2 regions of the Diaphorobacter sp. B2A2W2 genome follow, and region 2 is predicted to be linked to the other one. Evidence: riboswitches for the same ligand, from Rfam matches in the RefSeq annotation. Region 2 holds a riboswitch; the other holds the start of a gene.

Region 1 (4,630 bases), on a different contig from region 2:
GGCCACAAGCTGCCCCTGGAATACACCACCAGCAGCGAACGGCTGCAGGCCCGGCTGGGCGTCGCCCCGGCCCGCTGACCTGCGGCGACGGCGCGGCGCGCCCTGCGGCAATGCGCGAGGCGCTATTGAAGCAGGAGCTTGCAGCGCGCGTTCTGCCTTGTTTCCAAATAGAAAAATGTCTAAGAATGGCTTGTAGAGTGCGCTGGTAGCTCTATTTTTCATAGCGATTGACGTTTCGGCCATCGGTTCGCGCCTGAAACGGCCGGAACTTCGCACGCGGGCGGCCCTCCACCTGGGGGTTGTCATCCCTCAGTTCCAACTCCAAGGAGATCACCCCGTGCCCTTCGCACTGCCCTTGCCGCATCGCATCCTGTCCAAAGCCCTGGCCGCCGCCGCGCTGGCCCTGCCCCTGCTCATGCCCGCCGGCGTGCAGGCGCGCGAGTTCGTCAGCATCAAGGGCAATGCGGTCAACGTACGCGAGAAACCCAGCACCCGCTCGGCGACGCTGTGGGAGCTGGGCCGGGGCTATCCGCTGCAGGTGCAGCAGCGCAAGGGCCGTTGGCTCCAAGTGCGGGATTTCGAGGAGCCGCTCGGCTGGGTGTATGCGCCGCTGACCAGCAAGACGCCGCACCGCGTGGTGACGGCACGCGTCGCCAACCTGCGCGCCGGCCCCGGCCAGCAGCACAAAACCGTGGGCAAGCTGCAACAGCATGAGGTGGTGCGCAGCCTGGGCCAGTCGGGCAGCTGGGCCCGGGTGCAGCGCGAAGACGGGCAAAAGGGCTGGGTGGCCCGGCGCCTGACCTGGGGCTGGTGATATTTCAGGTGCCGCGGCGGTGTGGGCCTGTGGCGCGCGCGGTGCCCGGCGCTCCCTCAGCCGCCCGTTACTCGATCACACGCTGCGCCACCGGCGCATAGCCATGGTTGAGCGGCCCGTGGCCGTGACCGGTGCGCACATCGGCCCCCGCAGCGATCGCGCCCAGGATGTACTGGCGAGCCAACCGCACCGCCTGCGCCAGCGGCTGGCCCAATGCGAGATGCGCAGCGATCGCCGACGACAAGGTGCAGCCCGTGCCGTGGCCGTTGTGCGTGACGATGCGCGCAGCTTCCAGGCGGTGGCGCTCGTCGCCAGGCAGGGCCAGCACATCCACCACCCGGTCGCCCGGCAGATGCCCGCCCTTGAGCAGCACCGCGCGCGCGCCCAGCGCCAGCAGGTCGGTAGCGGCCGCGTCCAGCGCGCTTTCGTCGGCAATGGCGCGGCCCAGCAGCCAGCCGGCCTCGTCCAGGTTGGGGGTGACCACGGCGGCCAGCGGGAACAGCTCGCGCACCAGCGTGCCCACGGTCTCCTCGGCAATCAGCCGGTCGCCGCTGGTGGCGACCATCACCGGGTCCAGCACCACGTTGGGCAAGCCATGGCGAAGAATCGCGTCGGCCACCACCTGCACCACCTCAGGCGAATGCAGCATGCCGATCTTCACCGCGTCTACGCCGATGTCCTCGACCACGGCGTCGATCTGTGCGCGCAGCATCTCGGGCGGAATGCCGTGGATGCCCGTCACGCCGCGCGTGTTCTGCGCGGTGATGGCGGTGATCGCGGTCATGCCGTAGCAGCCCAGGGCGCTGAAGGTCTTCAGGTCGGCCTGAATGCCCGCGCCGCCGCCGCTGTCCGAGCCCGCGATGGTCAACACGCGCGCATAGCGCCGGCCACCGCCGGGCGTCTGTGTCTCTTGGTTCATGGCAAAAATTATCGGCCAAGCCGCAGCGCATTCAACGCAGCCGCGGCAACGCCAGAGCCTGCGCCACGTCAACAACAGGGGCACCACCCCTGTGCTGTAATGCCGGCCACGGACGAAACAGGGGTGTCCCCGCCACACTAAGAACGTGTTGACGAAAGCGGCAGGCGACTGAGAAATACCCTAAGCACCCGATCCAGGTCATGCTGGCGTGGGGAGTTTCAACAGCATCGGCGCGCCGCGCGCTCCCGTTTTGTCCTTTGGTTGTTTGGCCTGGCCTTTCATCACGGACACGATGCACACTTTCCCCACCCTTCGCTCCTCCTCCCGCGTCACCATCCTAGGCGCGGGCCTCATGGGCCGCCTGCTGGCCGTCGAACTCGCCCGCCAGGGCCACGCCGTTGAGGTGCACGAGGCCGGCACCCGTGCTGCCGAAGGCGCCGCAGCCTACGTGGCCGCCGCCATGGTGGCCCCCCTGGCCGAATCCATCGTGGCCGAGCCCGGCGTGGTGCGCATGGGCGTGCACTCGCTGGCGCGCTGGCCCGAGCTGCTGGCACCGCTGGCCGCACCGGTGTACTTCCAACATGACGGCACGTTGATCCTGTGGCACCGCCAGGACGCACCCGAAGCCGCGCGCATGCGCCTGAAGTTCGAGCAGACCCAAGGCCTGGTGCCCGGGCTGCCGCGCATGCAGGCGCTGGACAGCGCTGGTGTGGCCGCACTGGAGCCCACGGCCGCACAGCGCTTCCACCAGGGCCTGTACCTGCCCGGCGAGGGCCAATTGGACAACCGCCAGGCCCTGGCCGCGCTGGCCGCCACCATGGACCAGTTGGGCGTGGTCACGCATTGGGGCAGCGCGCGCCAGCCGGCCGACTTCACTCCCGGCCAGGCCGGCCAGCCCGACTGGGTGCTGGACTGCCGAGGCCTGGGCGCGCGTGCGCAATGGCCGCAACTGCGCGGGCTGCGCGGCGAGGTGGTACGCCTGCACGCGCCCGACGTGACGCTGCAGCGCCCCACGCGCATCGTGCATCCCCGCTACCCGATCTACATCGCACCGAAGGAGAACCACGTGTTCGTCATCGGCGCGACCGAGATCGAATCCGACGACATGTCGCCCGCCAGCGTGCGCTCCACGCTGGAGCTGCTGAGCGCCGCCTACGCCGTACACCCGGGCTTTGCCGAGGCGCGTATCCTGGAGATCTCCACCCACTGCCGCCCCACCCTGCCCGACAACCTGCCCGCCGTGCGCGTAGTGCAGGATCGCGTGCTGGAGGTCAACGGTCTGTACCGCCACGGCTTCATGATCGCGCCGGCCATGCTCGATGTGGTCATGCAGGTGCTGAACACGGGACAATCCGAGCTCGCCCCTGGATTCGACCTCTCGCTGCAGCTCGACCGCGAAGCTGCGCTGCACACATGAACGTATTCATCAACCAAAACGCCGTGCAACTGCCCGATGGCGCTACCGTCGCCGACGCCGTGGCCCACCTGGCACCCCAGCCTCCGTTTGCCGTGGCCGTGAACCTGCAGTTCGTGCCCAGTGCCCGCTATGCCGCGCACGCCCTGCAGTCCGGCGACCAGATCGAAATCATTGCGCCGGTCACCGGCGGTTGAGCCTTTTTCACCCATGAACAGTCCTACATCCTCCCCCGACACGCTGGTGCTCTACGGCCAGGCGTTCCAGAGCCGCCTGCTGCTGGGCACCGCGCGCTACCCGTCTCCCGCCGTGCTGGAGGCCGCCGTGCAGCGCGCGCGGCCCGCGATGCTCACCGCATCGCTGCGCCGCCAGGGCAGCAACCCGGCCGAATCCGGCAGCAGCTTCTGGGAACTGCTCAAGCGCCTGCAGGTGCCGGTGCTGCCCAACACCGCCGGCTGCCATAGCCTGCAGGAAGCCATCACCACCGCCCATATGGCGCGTGAAGTCTTCGAGACCCCCTGGATCAAGCTGGAGCTGATCGGCGACGACTACACGCTGCAGCCCGATACGCTGAACCTGGTGCAAGCAGCCGAGCAACTGGTCCGCGAAGGCTTCTACGTGCTGCCCTACTGCACTGAAGACCTGGTGCTGTGCCAGCGCCTGGTGGACGTGGGCTGCCAGGCCGTCATGCCGTGGGCGGCGCCCATCGGCACGGGCCGCGGCCCGGTGAACCCCTATGGCCTGCAGCTGCTGCGCGAGCGCCTGGACGTGCCGCTGCTCGTGGACGCCGGCCTCGGCCTGCCGTCCCACGCCTGCCAGGTGATGGAATGGGGTTACGACGGCGTACTGCTCAACACGGCCGTGGCCCTGGCGACCGACCCCGTGCAAATGGCCGGTGCCTTTGCCGATGCCGTGGCCGCAGGCCGCGCCGCCCGCATGGCCGGCGCGATGACGCCGCAGGAGGCGGCGCAACCCAGCACGCCCGTGCTGGGCACGCCGTTCTGGCACCACACGCAGGGCTGAGCATGCCGCAAGCCGCCGCGCCATTGCCTTCTGCAGCCGCCATGGAGCAAGCCATCCGCCAGCACCATGCGTCGGCGTTTGCGGACTTCCCGCCCCAGCCGATGCCGGCGACAACCCTGGAAGACCCCGTGTACCGCGCAGCCCTTGCGGCCTGCAGCGCCCTGGGTTTCATCGCCCATGACGCAGACTGCCTGGCCCGTGCCTGGGCTGCGCAGACGCGGCGTACCGGCTGCTTCGACCCGGCGCAGTGGCCCGACGAGCCCGCAGACTTCGGACTGCAGCCGCGCCCCCATGCGCACCCCTTTGCAGCCTGCCCGCAGAACCTGGGTCTCTACGCCGTATTGCCCGATGCCCAATGGGTGGGCCGCATGGCGCAGGCCGGCGTGCCGACGGTGCAGCTGCGCTTCAAAAGTGACGACCCTGCGGCCATCACACGCGAGGTACGCGCCGCAGTGCAGGC
Region 2 (4,630 bases):
GGCACAGCCGACGAGGAACTGCTGTCCCGCGTGAAGGCGCGGGCCGCCGACTTCCACGAGGCCCAGGCCGCACTGGTGCAGGCACGCGACTTCGGCCTCACGTCACGCATTCAGCAGGTGTATGGCGAGCGCTTCCTGCCCGCGTCCCAGGCATTGCTGGGGTCGCTGGATGCGCTCACGCAGTCGCAGCGCCAGTCCATCGACACGGCCGCCCTGGCCGTGGGCGGCTGGAGCCTGCGGGCGCGCTGGTCGCTGCTGGCGTTCGGCAGCCTGTCCCTGGTGCTGGGCACCCTGCTCGCGCTGTGGCTGGTGCGCAGCATCACGCGGCCCATTGCACTGGCCAGCGACACCGCGCAGCGTGTTGCGGGGCTGGACCTGCGCCAGGACATCGTGGGCCACGACCGGGACGAAACCGGGCACATGCTGACGTCTCTGTCGGTCATGCAGTCCGCGCTGCGCAGCCTTGCCGGACAGGTGAGCACCTCCGTGCACAGCCTGCACACGGCTTCGTCCGAGATGGCCAACGGCAACGCCCACCTGTCCACCCGCACCGAGGAGGCCGCAGCCAGCCTGCAGGAAACGGCCGCCGCGCTGGAGCATGTGACACGTGCCGTTCAACAATCGGCCGAGACCGCCGAGCATGCCGAGGCACGCGCCGCACAGGCGGCAGCCGCCGCGCACGAAGGCAGCAACGTGGTGACGCGCATGGAGCAGACCATGCAGCAAGTGGCCCACAGCGCGCACCAGATCGGCGACATCACGGGCATGATCGACTCGATCGCGTTCCAGACCAACATCTTGGCGTTGAACGCCGCGGTGGAAGCCGCACGTGCCGGCGAACAAGGCCGCGGTTTCGCGGTAGTGGCCAGCGAAGTGCGCAGCTTGGCGAACCGCTCGGCCGAGGCCGCGCGCGAGATCAAGGCATTGATCCAGGCGTCCGTGCAGCAGGTGGATGCCGGCGCCACCCTGGCCGCTGATGCGGGGCGCACCATGGCGCAGGTGGTGGCGGCCATCCAGGACGCCGCGCGCACGATGGCCGACATACGCTCCAGCCACCATGCGCAGCAGCAGGACATCCTCTCCATCCACTCGGCCCTGTCGCGGCTGGACCAGATGACCCAGCAGAACGCCGCCCTCGTGGAAGAGTCCGCGGCCGCCACCGAGAGCTTGCGCGGCCAGGCCCATGAGCTGGCGGCGCAGGTCAGCCGCTTTCGCCTGCCGGGTGAACTGGCGCACGCACTGCCGTCGCCCATGCCCACCCGGCTGCTGGCCGCGGCCTGATACGGCCACTTGGAGCCGGCCTGGCATGACAGGCCGGCGGCTTTGCGTGGGTCAGTCGGCGCGGTGGATGGGCACGTAGAGCTCGCCGCCCGTGCGGTTGAACTCCTCTGCCTTGGACTGCAGGCCCTGTTGAGCGAATTCGCGCACTTCCTGCGTGATCTTCATCGAGCAGAACTTCGGCCCGCACATGGAGCAGAAGTGCGCCACCTTGGCGCTGTCCTTGGGCAGGGTCTCGTCGTGGTACTCCTTGGCCGTATCGGGGTCCAGGCCCAGGTTGAACTGGTCCTGCCAGCGGAAGTCGAACCGCGCCTGGCTCAGCGCGTCGTCGCGCGCACGGGCACCCGGATGCCCCTTGGCGACGTCTGCCGCGTGGGCCGCGATCTTGTAGGCAATGATGCCCTGCTTGACATCGTCGCGGTCGGGCAGGCCCAGGTGCTCCTTCGGGGTCACGTAGCACAGCATGGCCGTGCCCATCCAGCCGATCATGGCGGCGCCGATGGCGCTGGCGATGTGGTCGTAGCCGGGGGCGATGTCGATGGTCAGCGGGCCCAGGGTGTAGAACGGCGCCTCGTGGCAGGTCTTGAGCTGCTCCGTCATGTTGGCCTGGATCATGTGCATGGGCACGTGGCCGGGGCCTTCGATCATGGTCTGCACGTCGTGCTTCCAGGCAATCTGCGTCAGCTCGCCCAGCGTATGCAGCTCGGCGAACTGAGCCTCGTCGTTGGCGTCCGAGGCGCAGCCCGGACGCAGGCCATCACCCAGGCTGAACGACACGTCGTACGCCTTCATGATGTCGCAAATGTCCTCGAAGTGTGTGTAGAGGAAGCTCTCCTTGTGGTGCGCCATGCACCACTTGGCCATGATGGAGCCGCCACGGGACACGATGCCCGTGCGGCGCGCGGCGGTGAGCTGGATGTAGGCCAGGCGCACGCCCGCGTGGATGGTGAAATAGTCCACGCCCTGCTCGGCCTGCTCGATCAGCGTGTCGCGGAAGATCTCCCAGGTCAGGTCCTCGGCAATGCCGCCGACCTTTTCCAGCGCCTGGTAGATAGGCACCGTGCCGATGGGCACGGGCGAGTTGCGCACGATCCAGTCGCGCGTGGTGTGGATGTTCTTGCCGGTGGACAGGTCCATCACGTTGTCGGCGCCCCAGCGGATGGCCCAGACGAGCTTCTCCACCTCTTCCTCGATGCTCGACGTGACGGCGGAGTTGCCGATGTTGGCGTTGATCTTCACCTTGAAGTTGCGCCCGATGGCCATGGGCTCCACTTCGGGGTGGTTGATGTTGGCGGGAATGATGGCGCGGCCACGGGCGACCTCGTCGCGCACGAACTCGGGCGTGATGATTTTCGGAATGCTCGCACCCAGTGGGTTGCCGGCCAGGCGCTGCTCGCGCGCGGCGTCCTGCATGTATTGCTGCATCCACTCGCGGCGACCGTTCTCGCGCAAGGCCACGTATTCCATCTCGGGAGTGACGATGCCCTTCTTCGCGTAGTGCATCTGCGTGACGTTGGCGCCGCTCCTGGCGCGCAGCGGCTGGCGCTGCAGCGCCGCAGCCTCGGCGCGCAGCTGGGCCAGGCGGTCGCCATCCTCGGCCTTCTGGCCGTCGTCCAGCGCCTTGCGCACGCGACCCTCATAGCCCTCGGTGTCACCGCGCGCGGCAATCCATTCGCCCCGCACGCTCGCAAGGCCCTTGCGCACGTCGATCTGCACGGCAGGATCGGTATAGGGGCCGGACGTGTCGTACACGCTCACCACTTCGCCGTTGGTGAGCTGAATGTCGCGCACCGGCACGCGCAGCCCGGGCTGGCTGCCGGCGAGGTAGGACTTGGTGGAAGCGGGAAAGGGTTCGCGCGTGAGCGCAAGCAGGCTGGCGAACTTGTCGGGGGCATTCATGGCGGGCAGCTCCTTCATCGGCGGGATGGATGGAAGTGCTCCGCTATCGATCGGATGGACGGACGGAGCACGACCCTTCTTGCGGGTGTACCCGTTTCCCCCTATCCGACTGCAGCTCTTCTTACGCTGGTATGAACCAGATCAAGTTCGCGGTTCCGGCGGTCAGGTCCGCCATCTCAGCACGCCGTTACGTGCACCCCGGAGCGGGGCCGAGTATAGGCGACTTGACCGCCAGCAAGGCGCCTTACAGCAGACGCTCGAGGATCAGCACTAGGAAGAACATGGACGCCGCGATGACGGTCCATTTGACGATGACCAGTCCAAAACGCTTGTAGCGCTGCTGCCCCGTAGCGGCAAAAAAGGCAAACGACACGCCGGCAGCCAGCAGCAGCAGAAGGACAGCCCATCGGAAGATCAACATGCGCGCGTCCCCCGTCCGTTACCAGGCACGCACCGGCTGTGTGAAACCTGCGGGCGCCTGGCGCTCATTCTCGAAGGTCACGATCTCCCACGCATCCTCATGGGCCAGCAGTTCGCGCAACAGCAGATTGTTCATGGCGTGGCCCGAGCGGAAGGCGCTATAGGCCGCCAGCAGCGGCTTGCCAACAAGGTACAGGTCGCCCATGGCATCGAGGATCTTGTGGCGGGCGAACTCGGCGTCGTAGCGCAGGCCATCGGCGTTGAGCACCTTGTAGTCGTCCATGACGATGGCGTTGTCCAGCCCGCCACCCAGCGCCAGGCCACTGGAGCGCAGCATCTCTACGTCCTTCGTGAAGCCGAAGGTGCGGGCGCGCGCAATGTCGCGCGCGTAGTTGCCTTCGCCCAGATCGAACTCCACGCTCTGTCCCGTGGAGTCCACGGCGGGGTGGGCGAAGTCGATGTCGAAGCGCAGCTTGAAGCCATGGTAGGGCTCCAGCCGCGCCCACTTGAGCTGCTGGCCCGTGCCTTCACGCACTTCCACGGGGCGTTTGACGCGTATGAAGCGCTTGGGCGCGTTCTGCAACTCCACCCCCGCGCTTTGCAGCAGGAACACGAAGGAAGCGGACGATCCGTCGAGGATCGGCACCTCCTCCGCCGTGATGTCGATGTAGAGGTTGTCCAGCCCCAGCCCTGCGCAGGCCGACATGAGGTGCTCCACAGTATGCACCTTCGCCCCGCCGGCGCCAATGGTCGAGGCCATGCGCGTATCCACGACAGCCGTGGCGGTAATGGGAATGTCCACGGGCTCCGGCAGATCTACGCGGCGGAACACGATCCCCGTATCCGGCTGTGCCGGACGCAACGTCAACTCGACCCGCTGGCCGCTGTGCAGGCCTACGCCAACGGCGCGGGTCAGGGTCTTGATGGTGCGTTGCTGAAGCATCCGCCGATTTTAGGCCGCCAGACACGGGCCGGCAGTACCCCTTTTCTATGACGTTGATAGCAGCGAAACGTTTTGCCGCCTGCGCTGCGC

The links. Region 2 has a riboswitch for thiamine pyrophosphate ahead of thiC (phosphomethylpyrimidine synthase ThiC). Riboswitches for the same ligand answer to the same signal wherever they lie in the genome.
Region 1: it holds a riboswitch for thiamine pyrophosphate, as region 2 does, so the genes downstream of both, AC1PPL_RS00225 (FAD-dependent oxidoreductase) here and thiC (phosphomethylpyrimidine synthase ThiC) in region 2, are expected to answer to the same signal.

Annotation. Positions count from the first base shown of each region.
Region 1 covers NZ_JBWZOR010000001.1:43,106-47,735, reverse strand. Annotated here, with positions in the region: gene AC1PPL_RS00240 (NAD(P)/FAD-dependent oxidoreductase) at 1-78, shown strand, start outside; gene AC1PPL_RS00235 (SH3 domain-containing protein) at 416-814, shown strand; gene thiD (bifunctional hydroxymethylpyrimidine kinase/phosphomethylpyrimidine kinase) at 882-1,733, opposite strand; TPP riboswitch at 1,843-1,965, shown strand; gene AC1PPL_RS00225 (FAD-dependent oxidoreductase) at 2,026-3,150, shown strand; gene thiS (sulfur carrier protein ThiS) at 3,147-3,344, shown strand; gene AC1PPL_RS00215 (thiazole synthase) at 3,358-4,170, shown strand; gene AC1PPL_RS00210 (thiamine phosphate synthase) at 4,173-4,630, shown strand, end outside.
Region 2 covers NZ_JBWZOR010000007.1:108,847-113,476, forward strand. Annotated here, with positions in the region: gene AC1PPL_RS13105 (methyl-accepting chemotaxis protein) at 1-1,281, shown strand, start outside; gene thiC (phosphomethylpyrimidine synthase ThiC) at 1,333-3,177, opposite strand; TPP riboswitch at 3,279-3,388, opposite strand; gene AC1PPL_RS13115 (hypothetical protein) at 3,422-3,598, opposite strand; gene lpxC (UDP-3-O-acyl-N-acetylglucosamine deacetylase) at 3,617-4,540, opposite strand.